Regions from separate parts of the Pseudomonas sp. KH_021 genome, predicted to be linked through region 2. Evidence: predicted binding sites of a transcription regulator. Region 2 holds the regulator's gene; the other holds the start of a gene.

Region 1 (5,689 bases), 1.7 Mb from region 2:
AGCGGGGAAATCCTCGACATCAATGGTGCACTGTGGTGCGACTGATTCAACTCAAGGGAAAAGCACAATGAAAAGTATTTATCTGGTTCTGGACATGCAAAACGACCTGGTTCACCCCGACGGGGCCAGTGGTAAAGGCCCACTGGGAGAGCAGGTGCGCAGTCGCGAAGTGATTGCCCGCACGGCGGCGGCCATTGCCAAGGCGCGTGCCAAAGGCATTGCGGTGGCTTATGTGCGGGTAGCGTTTTCCGACGACCATCGCGAAGCCAACCCCAACTCCCAGGTGTTCGGCCCAATCGCCAAAAACGGCATTCTGAAGAAGGATGCCTGGGGTGGCGCGGTCCATGATGAGCTGGCACCCCTGGCCCATGAGTGGGACATCGTCAAACACCGGGTTTCGCCGTTCTACGCCACTCGTCTTGAAGTGCTGTTGCGGCGTGAAGGCATCGAGCGCATTTACTGCAGCGGCGTGAGTACCCAAGCGGTGGTTCAAGCCACGGTGCGCGATGCTCACGACCGTGACTTTGACGTGGTGGTACTGGAAGACTGCTGCGCCTCGCCGTCGGCGCAGGAGCATGCAAACTCCATGGCCAGCATCGCGCGCTTTTGCAGCAGCGTTGATTCCGCCAACGCTTTCAACTGAGCTTTCGATTGATCACGCCCCGAGCAGGGCGCCTCGTTGAATGAATGGCCAGCACCGGGTGATGTCCCGGTGCTGGCCATTCACTAGGAATCCCTGGACTCGTCCAGCGATATTTTTTTCAGCCGATAGTCGAGCTGCGCACGGCTCAGTCCCAACAAGGTGGCCGCACGGGAGATGTTGTTTTCACTCAGTTGCATGGCCACCTCGATGTACACCTCTTCAATCTCGCTCAAGCGCACCGGGCCACGCTGTAGTGTGCGTTGTGCCACGGCCATCAGTTGATCGTGACTGGCATTGACCTGTTGAGCCGCTGCCACGGTCGGCGGATGGGCGTCAGGCATGCGAATGCCGATGGCCGGCCCGGTATCCCAGCTCACCGTACCGATGCGCTCGAGCTGCCCACCCAGGGCATCGAGCCCCGACAGATGGCGAATATCCAGCAAGTCGCCGTCATCGGCGAGAATGATCGCACGTTCGATAACGTTCTCGAATTCACGAATATTGCCCGGCCAGTGGTAGTCCAGAATCACTTGCAGGGCGCGTGGCGTCACGCCGGCCAGTTGCCGACCATGCAAGGTGCTCAGCCGGCGCATGACGGTGTCGAGTAGCAGCGGCAGGTCGTCCTTGCGCTCGCGCAGCGGGGCGATGGTGATCGGGAATACATTCAGGCGATAGAACAGGTCGCTGCGAAAGCGCCCGGCCTTGACCGCACTAGCCAGGTCTTCGTTGGTGGCCGCGATCACCCGCACATCGACCTTGATGGTTTTGTTACTGCCCAGACGCTCCAGGTGACCGCTTTGCAATACGCGCAGCAGTTTGCCTTGGGCGGTCATGCTCAAGGTGGCGACTTCATCGAGAAAAATCGTGCCGCCGTCGGCAATTTCAAAGCGCCCGGGACGCGGATCGGTCGCCCCCGAATAGGCGCCACGCTGCACACCGAACAGCTCTGACTCGATCAACTGCTCGGGGATCGCCGCGCAGTTGATTTCAACGAACGGGGTGTTGGCGCGCAGGCTGTTGCTGTGCAGTTCGTGGGCGAACATGGTTTTACCCACGCCACTCTCGCCCAGCAACAGTACCGTTGCGTTGGTGCCCGCCACCCGCAGGATCTTGTGCATGGCGATGTGGTAGGCGGCGGAACTGCCCACCGGACGGTCGAGGGCGGTCTCTACTGGCCGGCTATCTTCCAGTCCGAAGGGTGACTGCGCGGGCATGGCGGCGGTTTTCACCGGCTTGATCGGTTGTGCCCGACGATGGTCGGTGATCTGCGGCTGAAAGTACTTGAGGTCGTCCTCGGTGTTGTCCCATTCCTCAACGGGTTTGACGATGACCCGGCAGCGGTTATGCCCACAGCCCTGGCACTCGATTTCCCGGGCCAGTAGGCGACGGCCCATCAGGCGGCTCATGAAGCCTGAGCTGTAGCCTACTTCCATCCAGCAAATAGGGTCGGTGCTGACACCGTTGGCGGCGATATGCACATCACTCTCGACCGAGCGCTTCCAGGTGAATTCGCCGTACTTGAAGCCCTTGGCCTGATCGAACTCGATGCACACGGGCTCGACTTCGACGATGCCCGAAAGGGCGTGTAATTGACCGCCAGCGGCGCAGATATCCAGTTCATTACCAGTACCACGAGCCTGGATCGCAAGGTCAGCATCGCGTTGGCCGGTCAGGTAACCGACCCGCGTCAACAGGCCACGGGTGAATTCCACGCCGTTACTTTCCAACAGCTCCTGACGCAGTGCCCCAAAGGCTTCGACATGCATGAGCATCATGCGTTTGTCACCCAGCCAGATCAGACCTTCCTTGGGGTTGAAATAAAGTCGATCGACCAAGTCCTGCATGTCCGGGAAACGCAGGTCGGTGATGATGTTGATGCCATGTCGGCTGCGCGCATGGCGAGTGCGCTCGGTGTCATCGATTGGGGAAGTAGTCATCTGATGAGCCCATGTTTTTTATTTATTGAAGGCAAACTCGATGCCAGGCGGTCGCCAATGGCCGCCGACGCTGATGCTTGAGGTGAATGCTACGGTATCGCTTACTGGGGTTCTCGCAAGGTTTTTCTTTGCGCAATGGCAAATCACGAAAATCCTTACATGAAATTCATAACATTCTGAATTTTCGTAGCCTTTGGGAGGCTCGCCCGGAGAGCAATCGGCAAGTTTCTAACTCGCAATAGTCTCAATAACACTTTGAATATAAAGAAATATTTATTTTGGTTGAGTGAGTTTCAACAACTGGCACAGCGCTTGCTCTTGTCCTGTCAGCACTGCTCATCAACGGGTACACCCCGCGGAGCAGCTAGACAAAAATAACAAGAGGTACAGGCAAGTGGCAGAAATTCACTCATTGGCCTATGCAGGATTTGGTGTAAGCGACCTCGATAAATGGCAGTGGCTGGCCACAGACATTATCGGCATGCAAGTCGCCAGTCGCGATGAGCAGGGTCTGACCTTGCGAATGGATGAGTACGCCCAGCGGTTCTTCCTGGAGAAGAATCCGATCGACGACATTCTTGTGGCGGGCTGGCAACTGCGCTCCGAGCAGGAGCTGGAAAGCTATGTTGCCGAGCTGCGTGACAAAGGCGTTCAGGTTGAGCAACTGTCCAGGGAGCTGTTGCAGCGCCGTCGGGTCGAAAAAGCCTACAGCTGCCAGGACCCGAACGGTTTTACCCACGAGTTTTTCTTTGGCCATGCCGAAGCAGGCCTGAACGATGTGTTCCATTCGACCGTGCTCAAGGGCGGTTTCGTCACCGGCGAACTGGGCATAGGTCACATCCTGCCGTTTGCCAAGAACGGCCCGCAGACCGTGAAGTTCTACACCGACGTGTTGAAGCTGCGGGTCAGTGACTACATCCGCGAGGAAGTGCAGCCGGGCATGGTGGTCGACGCCACGTTCTTCCACACCGCCACGGGCCGCCACCACTCGATCGCCACCGCTCAGGCGCCAATGCCCAAGGTGCTCAACCATTTCATGGTCCAGGTGCAAAGCATGGACGACGTCGGCATGGCCTACGACCGCTGCGTCAAGGCGGGCATTCCGATCATTCTCGAACTGGGGCATCACCCGAATGACAAAACGTTTTCTTTTTATGCCCAAACCCCTTCGGGTTTCAATTTCGAAATGGGTTGGGGTGGAGTGGTGATCGATGATCAGCGCTGGGAAGTCAAAGCGTTCAACAAAATGAGCGACTGGGGTCACAAGCGCAACATTGTTCTCTGATCACCCGCGGCCGCCCGGCACGACCGGGCAGTGAACACGCATCGAGGGCCACTTGTGCCTGCGAAACAGCGAGGTATTCCAGATGTTAAACGCCATTCAATCGAGCAGTACGCCAGCAGTGACTGCGCCAACAGTCGCTACCGCTGATTTCTGTAAAGGCATGCGCCATCTGGCCGGTGCCTGTGTGGTGATCGCCAGCGGCAGTGACAGCGAAAGAGCCGGGTTGACCGCCACGGCGGTGTGTTCGATCACCGCCGACCCACCACGCTTGCTGATTTGCGTGAACCGCAATGTTCGCGCCCATGAGGTGATTCAGCGGGCAGGGGCTTTCAGCATCAATGTGCTGGCCCATGACCAGGAGTTCATTGCCAAACGCTTTGCCGGAATGGTCGAGGGGGTCAGTGGTGAGGAGCGCTTCGCGCAAGGTTGCTGGGAGTCGGGGGTGACCGGCGTGCCGCTGCTCGAAGACGCATTGGTCAGCTTCGAGTGCCGGCTGGAACAAGTGATACCGGCCAGCACCCACGACATGTTCATCGGCGAGGTGGTCGGCGTCCGGGGCCTGCAAGAACAGGATGGCCCCTTGGTGTACTTCAACAGCAAGTTCGCTGCGCTCAAGTGAAACCCTGACGACGTGCGACGTGCAAACACAAAAATAAATAAGAGATCACAGACCTATGAACAACTTCGTCAAGCCAACCGAGCCTGTGGATGCCCAGGCGATTCCGACCGAAGCGCAATTGTTGGAACGCGCGCGAGGGTTGATCCCGATGCTGATGGACAAAGCCGAGTCGGTGGAAAAGAACCGCATGGTGTCCAGCCAGACCATCGAGGCGTTCGTTGAAGCCGGTTTCTTCAAGATCCTCCAGCCCAAGGAATATGGCGGCTGGGAGATGAATCCCGCGGTGTTCTACAAAGTGCTGATGGAGTTGGGTCGTGGCTGCGGCAGCAGTGCCTGGAACATGATGATCCTGGGCATCCACCAGTGGGAATACGGCTCCTTGCCAGAGCAGGCGTGCCTGGATGCCTGGGGTGAAGACAACACAGTAATCACCGCTTCGTCCTACCCACCGTTCGGCAAGGTCGAAGAGGTCGAGGGCGGTTTCAATATCAGCGGCACCTGGAAAACCTCCAGCGGTTGCGATCACGGTAAATGGGCGTTCCTCGGTGGTTTGCGACGTGATGCCAACGGCACTGTGATTGATCGCATGTCGATGCTGGTGCCCAGCTCTGCGTGGGTGATCGAAGATGACTGGCATGTGTTCGGCCTGGCCGGTACTGGCAGCAAGAGCCTGGTGATCAAGCACGCCTTCGTGCCTTATCACCGCGCCCACAGTCTGATTCAGTACAACTACAGTGATCGTCCGACGCACTACCTGTATCCGTTCAATCAGATCTTTTTTGGCGCTGTATCGGCGCTGATTGTGGGCATGGCCCAGGGCGGGATCGATGAATACATCCGCCAGATGAGCGTGCGCACCAACACCACCGATGGTGGGGGCGCGGCACTGAGCCCGTATGTCAAGGATCGTCTGGGCAACGCGGTGGTCCGCGTGCGCTCGGCCCGTGCGCGTCTGATGCAGATGCTCGCCGAGAGCACCGAATACGTCGAGCGGCGCGAGCTGGTGCCGGCCTTTGACCGAGTGCACTACATGCTCGACATCGCCCGTGTCGGTCGTGATTGCGAAGAGGCGGTGATGCTGCTGTTCAAGGCCACCTCGGCCCGTGGCATTTACCTGAACAACCCGCTGCAACGCATCTTGCGCGATGTGATCGCTGCCTCCAACCATATTACCCAGAACGCTGATGACACTGCGGGCATGCTCG
Region 2 (5,689 bases):
ACCGCCATCGGTAGCCTGGCGTACTTCGAGCAACAGCAAAAAGCCACCGACCCGGAAAAGGTCAAGGCCTATGCTGTGACCATCCAGTATCACTCCACGCAAGACCGTATCGTGTTGATCGACCAGGCCAAGGTGATCAACCAGGGCAACACCACCGAAGGCGAGAAGATCGTCTACGACACCGCCACTCAGGTGGCAACCGCTGGCCGCGCTGGAGGCGGTGTGAAAACACCACGCCCACGCATCGACATGGTCATCCAGCCGAAAAAGAAAACCGACGAGCAAAAGGCCCCGTAATGGCGACTCTGAAAGCCCAACACTTGGCCAAAAGCTACAAAAGCCGCCAGGTCGTGCGCGACGTCAGCCTGTCCATCGACAGCGGTCAGATCGTCGGCCTGCTGGGCCCCAATGGCGCTGGCAAGACCACCTGTTTCTACATGATCGTAGGGCTGGTGCAGGCTGACCAGGGCCGCGTGCTGATTGATGACATCGACGTCAGCCACCAACCCATGCACGGTCGCGCCCGTGCCGGTATCGGCTACCTGCCGCAGGAAGCCTCGATCTTTCGCAAGCTGTCGGTGGCCGACAACATCATGGCCATCCTGGAAACCCGCAAGGAGCTGGACAAGGCCGGCCGGGTCAAGGAGCTGGAAAGCCTGCTGCAGGAGTTCCACATCAGCCATATCCGCGACAACCTGGGGATGAGCCTGTCGGGTGGCGAGCGGCGCCGGGTCGAAATCGCCCGCGCACTGGCAACCGCGCCCAAGTTCATCCTGCTCGACGAACCTTTTGCCGGTGTCGACCCGATCTCCGTAGGTGATATCAAGCAGATCATCCATCACTTGAAAGCCAAGGGCATCGGCGTTCTGATCACCGACCACAATGTTCGTGAAACCCTGGATATTTGCGAAACCGCTTACATCGTCAATGATGGCCAACTGATCGCCGAGGGCGACTCGGACGCCATCCTGGCCAACGAACTGGTGAAAGAGGTTTACCTCGGCCACGAGTTCCGCCTGTAATTTCGAGGTGTTTGGCGAGTTGCCTGGAGCGCTTGACTGTCACTAAATTGTTACGGTGCTCTAGGCAAACACTTCAGATTCAGGCATATAACTTGCTTATGTTTGGCGCTCCGGCGCCCTGTAGTGGATGGCGCATGTGCGCCGGCAAATAAGGTGTAAAGCCCCTGCCATGAAACCATCGCTCGTCCTAAGAATGGGCCAGCAACTGACGATGACACCTCAGTTGCAACAGGCCATCCGTTTGCTCCAGCTGTCGACCCTGGACCTCCAACAGGAAATCCAGGAAGCACTGGAATCGAACCCGATGCTCGAACGCCAGGAAGAAGGCGACGACTTCGACAACAGTGACCCACTGGCCGATAACATCGAACAGAAAACCCCGTCGGACCTCCAGGAGCCCAGCTACCAGGAAAACGCACCGACCGTGGAGAACCTTGAAGAAGGCGAGTGGAACGAACGCATCCCCAACGAATTGCCGGTCGATACGGCCTGGGAAGACATCTACCAGACCAGCGCCAGCAGCCTGCCCAGCAACGACGATGACGAGTGGGACTTCACCACCCGCACGTCCGCCGGCGAAAGCCTGCAGAGCCACCTGCTCTGGCAGTTGAACCTGGCGCCGATGTCCGACACCGACCGCCTGATTGCCGTCACCTTGATCGACTGCATCAACAGCCAGGGCTACCTGGACGAAACCCTCGAGGAAATCTGCGAGTCGTTCGACCCGGAGCTGGACATCGAACTGGACGAGATCGAAGCCGTCCTGCACCGCGTGCAACAATTCGAGCCCGCCGGCATCGCCGCCCGCAACCTGGGCGAGTGCCTGTTGTTGCAACTGCGCCAACTGCCGCCCAAGACGCCTTGGCTAACGGAAGCCAAGCGTCTGGTTACCGATTTCATCGACGTGCTCGGCAGCCGTGACTACAGCCAGCTGATGCGCCGCATGAAAATCAAGGAAGACGAACTGCGCCAGGTGATCGAGCTGGTGCAGAGCCTCAACCCGCGCCCCGGTTCACAGATCGAGTCGTCCGAACCCGAGTACGTGGTGCCAGACGTGATCGTGCGCAAGGACAGCGAGCGCTGGCTGGTGGAGCTGAACCAGGAATCAGTGCCGCGTTTGCGCGTCAATCCGCAATACGCAGGCTTCGTTCGTCGCGCCGACACCAGCGCCGACAACACCTTCATGCGCAATCAACTGCAGGAAGCCCGCTGGTTCATCAAGAGCCTGCAAAGCCGCAACGAAACGCTGATGAAAGTTGCCACCCAGATCGTCGAGCACCAGCGCGGCTTCCTGGACCACGGCGACGAAGCCATGAAGCCTTTGGTGCTGCACGATATCGCCGAGGCAGTAGGCATGCATGAGTCAACTATTTCGCGGGTTACCACCCAGAAATACATGCATACCCCGCGCGGTATCTACGAGCTGAAGTATTTTTTCTCAAGCCACGTCAGCACCTCTGAAGGCGGTGAATGCTCGTCTACAGCCATCCGCGCGATCATCAAAAAACTGGTTGCCGCGGAAAATCAGAAAAAGCCATTGAGTGACAGCAAGATCGCTGGTTTACTGGAGGCACAGGGCATCCAGGTAGCCCGTCGCACCGTCGCCAAGTACCGCGAGTCCCTCGGCATTGCACCGTCGAGCGAACGCAAGCGATTGATGTAACGGCCTTGAGATGAGCCACAGCGTTTCAGTGGCAAGCCCGTGGGCTTGCCTCTTTATGCACTGGCAACATAGGAGAAGCTGTATGCAAGTCAACATCAGTGGACAACATGTAGAAGTCACCGAGCCATTGCGCACCTACATCGGGGAAAAACTCGATCGACTGGAGCGTCACTTCGACAAGATTACCAATGTGCAGATCATCCTCAAGGTCGAAAAGTTGCAGCAGAAGATCGAGGCTACCCTGCAGATTCCCGGCAATGAGGTTGTTGCCAATGCCGAGCATGAAGACATGTATGCCGCTATTGACTCCCTTACCGACAAGCTCGATCGCCAACTGAAAAAACACAAGGAAAAACAGCAGAGCCTCCTGAATGGCCAGGCTGCTCGCTGACACCCCCCTCACATGATCCGACTTGAAACTATCCTGACCGCCGGCCGTTCTCTTGTGAACGTGCCGGGCGGCAGTAAAAAGCGTGTACTCGAACAAATTGCAAATCTGATCCACCGGGAAGTACCCCAGCTGGATATGCAACTTGTGTTCGAAAGCCTGATTGCCCGTGAAAAACTGGGCTCTACCGGTTTCGGCAATGGCATTGCCATTCCTCACTGCCGGCTAAAGGGGTGCGACGGCCCCATCAGCGCCCTGCTTCACCTTGATGCACCCATAGATTTCGACGCCATCGACGGCGCACCGGTAGACCTGCTGTTCGTTCTGCTGGTCCCGGAGGCTGCCACCGATGCTCACCTGGAGCTGCTGCGCCAGATAGCCAGCATGCTTGATCGCAAGGACGTTCGTGATCGCCTGCGTACCGCGAGCAGCAACGAAGCCCTGTATCAAGTCGTCCTGGATGAACAGAGCGGTCACTAATCATGCGTTTGATCATCGTCAGCGGCCGATCCGGCTCAGGTAAAAGTACTGCACTCGATGTACTGGAGGATAACGGCTTCTACTGCATCGACAACTTGCCGGCAGGCCTGCTGCCGCAATTGGCCGAGAATGCGCTGATCAATACCGAGTTGCTGCAACCCAAGGTTGCCGTTTCCATTGATGCGCGCAACTTGCCCAGCCACTTGACGCGCTTTCCCGAACTGCTCGATGAAGCACGTGGCCGGCACATCCATTGCGACGTGTTGTACCTGGATGCCGATGAAGAAACCCTGCTCAAGCGTTTCTCCGAGACACGTCGGCGCCATCCACTGACCAATCCCTCGCGCTCGCTGGCAGAAGCCATCCGTGTCGAGAGCGATCTGCTGGGCCCGATCGCAGACCTTGCCGACCTCAAGATCAACACCACCAACCTCAACCTCTACCAACTGCGTGACACCATCAAGTTGCGCCTGCTGGACAAACCCGAGGCGGGTACGGCGTTTTTGGTCGAATCGTTCGGCTTCAAGCGCGGCATGCCAGTCGATGCCGACTTGGTGTTTGATGTGCGCTGCTTGCCCAACCCCTACTGGAAGCCGGAACTGCGCGATCATTCAGGGCTTGAACAACCCGTGGTCGACTATCTCGCTGCCCAGCCCGATGTCGAGGAAATGTTCCAGGACATCTCCAGCTATCTGCTCAAGTGGCTGCCGCGCTTTGCCGCCAGTAACCGTGCCTACGTCACGATCGCCATTGGCTGCACAGGCGGACACCATCGCTCCGTTTATCTGACCGAGCGCCTGGGCCAAGTCCTGCAGCAATCCCTCAAGAATGTTCAGGTTCGCCACCGCGACCTCAGCTGAAAGGACCCTCCCCGCGATGCCCGCTCTTGAAATCACCATTATCAACAAGCTTGGCTTGCACGCTCGCGCGGCAGCCAAGTTCGTCGGCGTCGCTGGCCAGCACCGCTGCCAGGTCCGAGTCGGGCGCACACCCGAGACCATGGTCGACGGCAAGAGCATCATGGCCGTCATGATGCTGGCTGCCGGCAAGGGCACCCATGTTCACCTGAAAACGGAAGGCGACAACGAACAGGAAGCGCTGGATGCGCTGGTGAAGTTGATCAACAACTACTTTGATGAAGGCGAGTGACAGCCCCCCCCCCGATAAACTACACCGTCTGCCTGACACACCGCGGTGCAGCCATCGCTGCGGTCCGGCGTTCCGGCAAGCCGCGCTCCTACAAGGGTCGGTGTAGGAGCCGGGTTTACCCGCGATGACGGCCTCAAGCCAACGCCGTATCCATCACCATCATCAAACAAAACCCGATGCACAAGCCAAGGCTGGCCAGGGCGGCATCACGCGTGATTACACGCCGCCCGCAGTGAGTTTTTCCGGGGCCAGCAGCACTTCAAGCTGCTGACGATCCAGGTCGGTGTGCTCCAGCGCCACATCGATGATCGGGCGCCCTTCCTTGTAGGCAGTCTTGGCTATTTCGGCAGCCTTCTGGTAGCCGATGATCGGGTTCAGGGCCGTCACCAGAATCGGGTTGCGCGCCAACGCTTCCTTGAGCTTGGCTTCGTTGACCTTGAAGGTGGCGATCGCCTTGTCGGCCAACAGCTGACCACCTAGGTAATGGTATTAATTACTAAATAATAAATAGAATCATTACAACATCTGTGTGCGACGGACAGCAAAAAGCCCGACACGGTGGTCGGGCTTTAAGGGAGGTGCGCTGGCTTTTGTGGGAGCTGGCTCTGCCAGCGAATAGGCCCACCACAGAAATACCCTGCAAAGCCACATCACACAGCGGATAAGCCCCCACCCGGCTCCACCCATCCAAGCCCTCAATGGGGCTTTGAGGGTCTCATTCGCTGGCAGAGCCAACTCCCACAAGGTCAAGGCTTTTGATTGAATGTGGGAGTAGGCTTGCCGGTATCCCGGACCACCGCGAAGCGTTTTAGCTACCGGCCACGGTCATTTTTTCGATCAGGATCGACCCAGTGTGAATATTGCTGCGGGTTTCAAGATCACTGCCAATCGCGACTATTTGCTTGAACATGTCTTTCATATTCCCGGCAATCGTCACTTCCTGGACTGCAAACTGAATCTCGCCGTTTTCGACCCAGAAACCCGACG

What was found. Region 2 encodes sigma-54, which starts transcription at its own class of promoters, with help from an activator protein. Its sites were predicted from a motif close to ANTGGCATNNANNTTGCTNT; they were not measured.
Region 1: a site for sigma-54 is predicted at 2,609-2,628, ahead of AC3IX4_RS11865 (sigma 54-interacting transcriptional regulator). Genes of this name have one in related genera too.

Annotation. Positions count from the first base shown of each region.
Region 1 covers NZ_CM174477.1:2,538,621-2,544,309, forward strand. Annotated here, with positions in the region: gene AC3IX4_RS11855 (SDR family NAD(P)-dependent oxidoreductase) at 1-45, shown strand, start outside; gene AC3IX4_RS11860 (cysteine hydrolase family protein) at 68-643, shown strand; gene AC3IX4_RS11865 (sigma 54-interacting transcriptional regulator) at 727-2,580, opposite strand; gene AC3IX4_RS11870 (VOC family protein) at 2,975-3,865, shown strand; gene AC3IX4_RS11875 (flavin reductase family protein) at 3,948-4,484, shown strand; gene AC3IX4_RS11880 (acyl-CoA dehydrogenase family protein) at 4,540-5,689, shown strand, end outside.
Region 2 covers NZ_CM174477.1:868,751-874,439, reverse strand. Annotated here, with positions in the region: gene lptA (lipopolysaccharide transport periplasmic protein LptA) at 1-297, shown strand, start outside; gene lptB (LPS export ABC transporter ATP-binding protein) at 297-1,022, shown strand; gene AC3IX4_RS04140 (RNA polymerase factor sigma-54) at 1,192-2,685, shown strand; gene hpf (ribosome hibernation-promoting factor, HPF/YfiA family) at 2,768-3,076, shown strand; gene ptsN (PTS IIA-like nitrogen regulatory protein PtsN) at 3,089-3,553, shown strand; gene rapZ (RNase adapter RapZ) at 3,556-4,413, shown strand; gene AC3IX4_RS04120 (HPr family phosphocarrier protein) at 4,430-4,702, shown strand; partial or broken gene aspA (aspartate ammonia-lyase) at 4,919-5,173, opposite strand; gene pmbA (metalloprotease PmbA) at 5,511-5,689, opposite strand, start outside.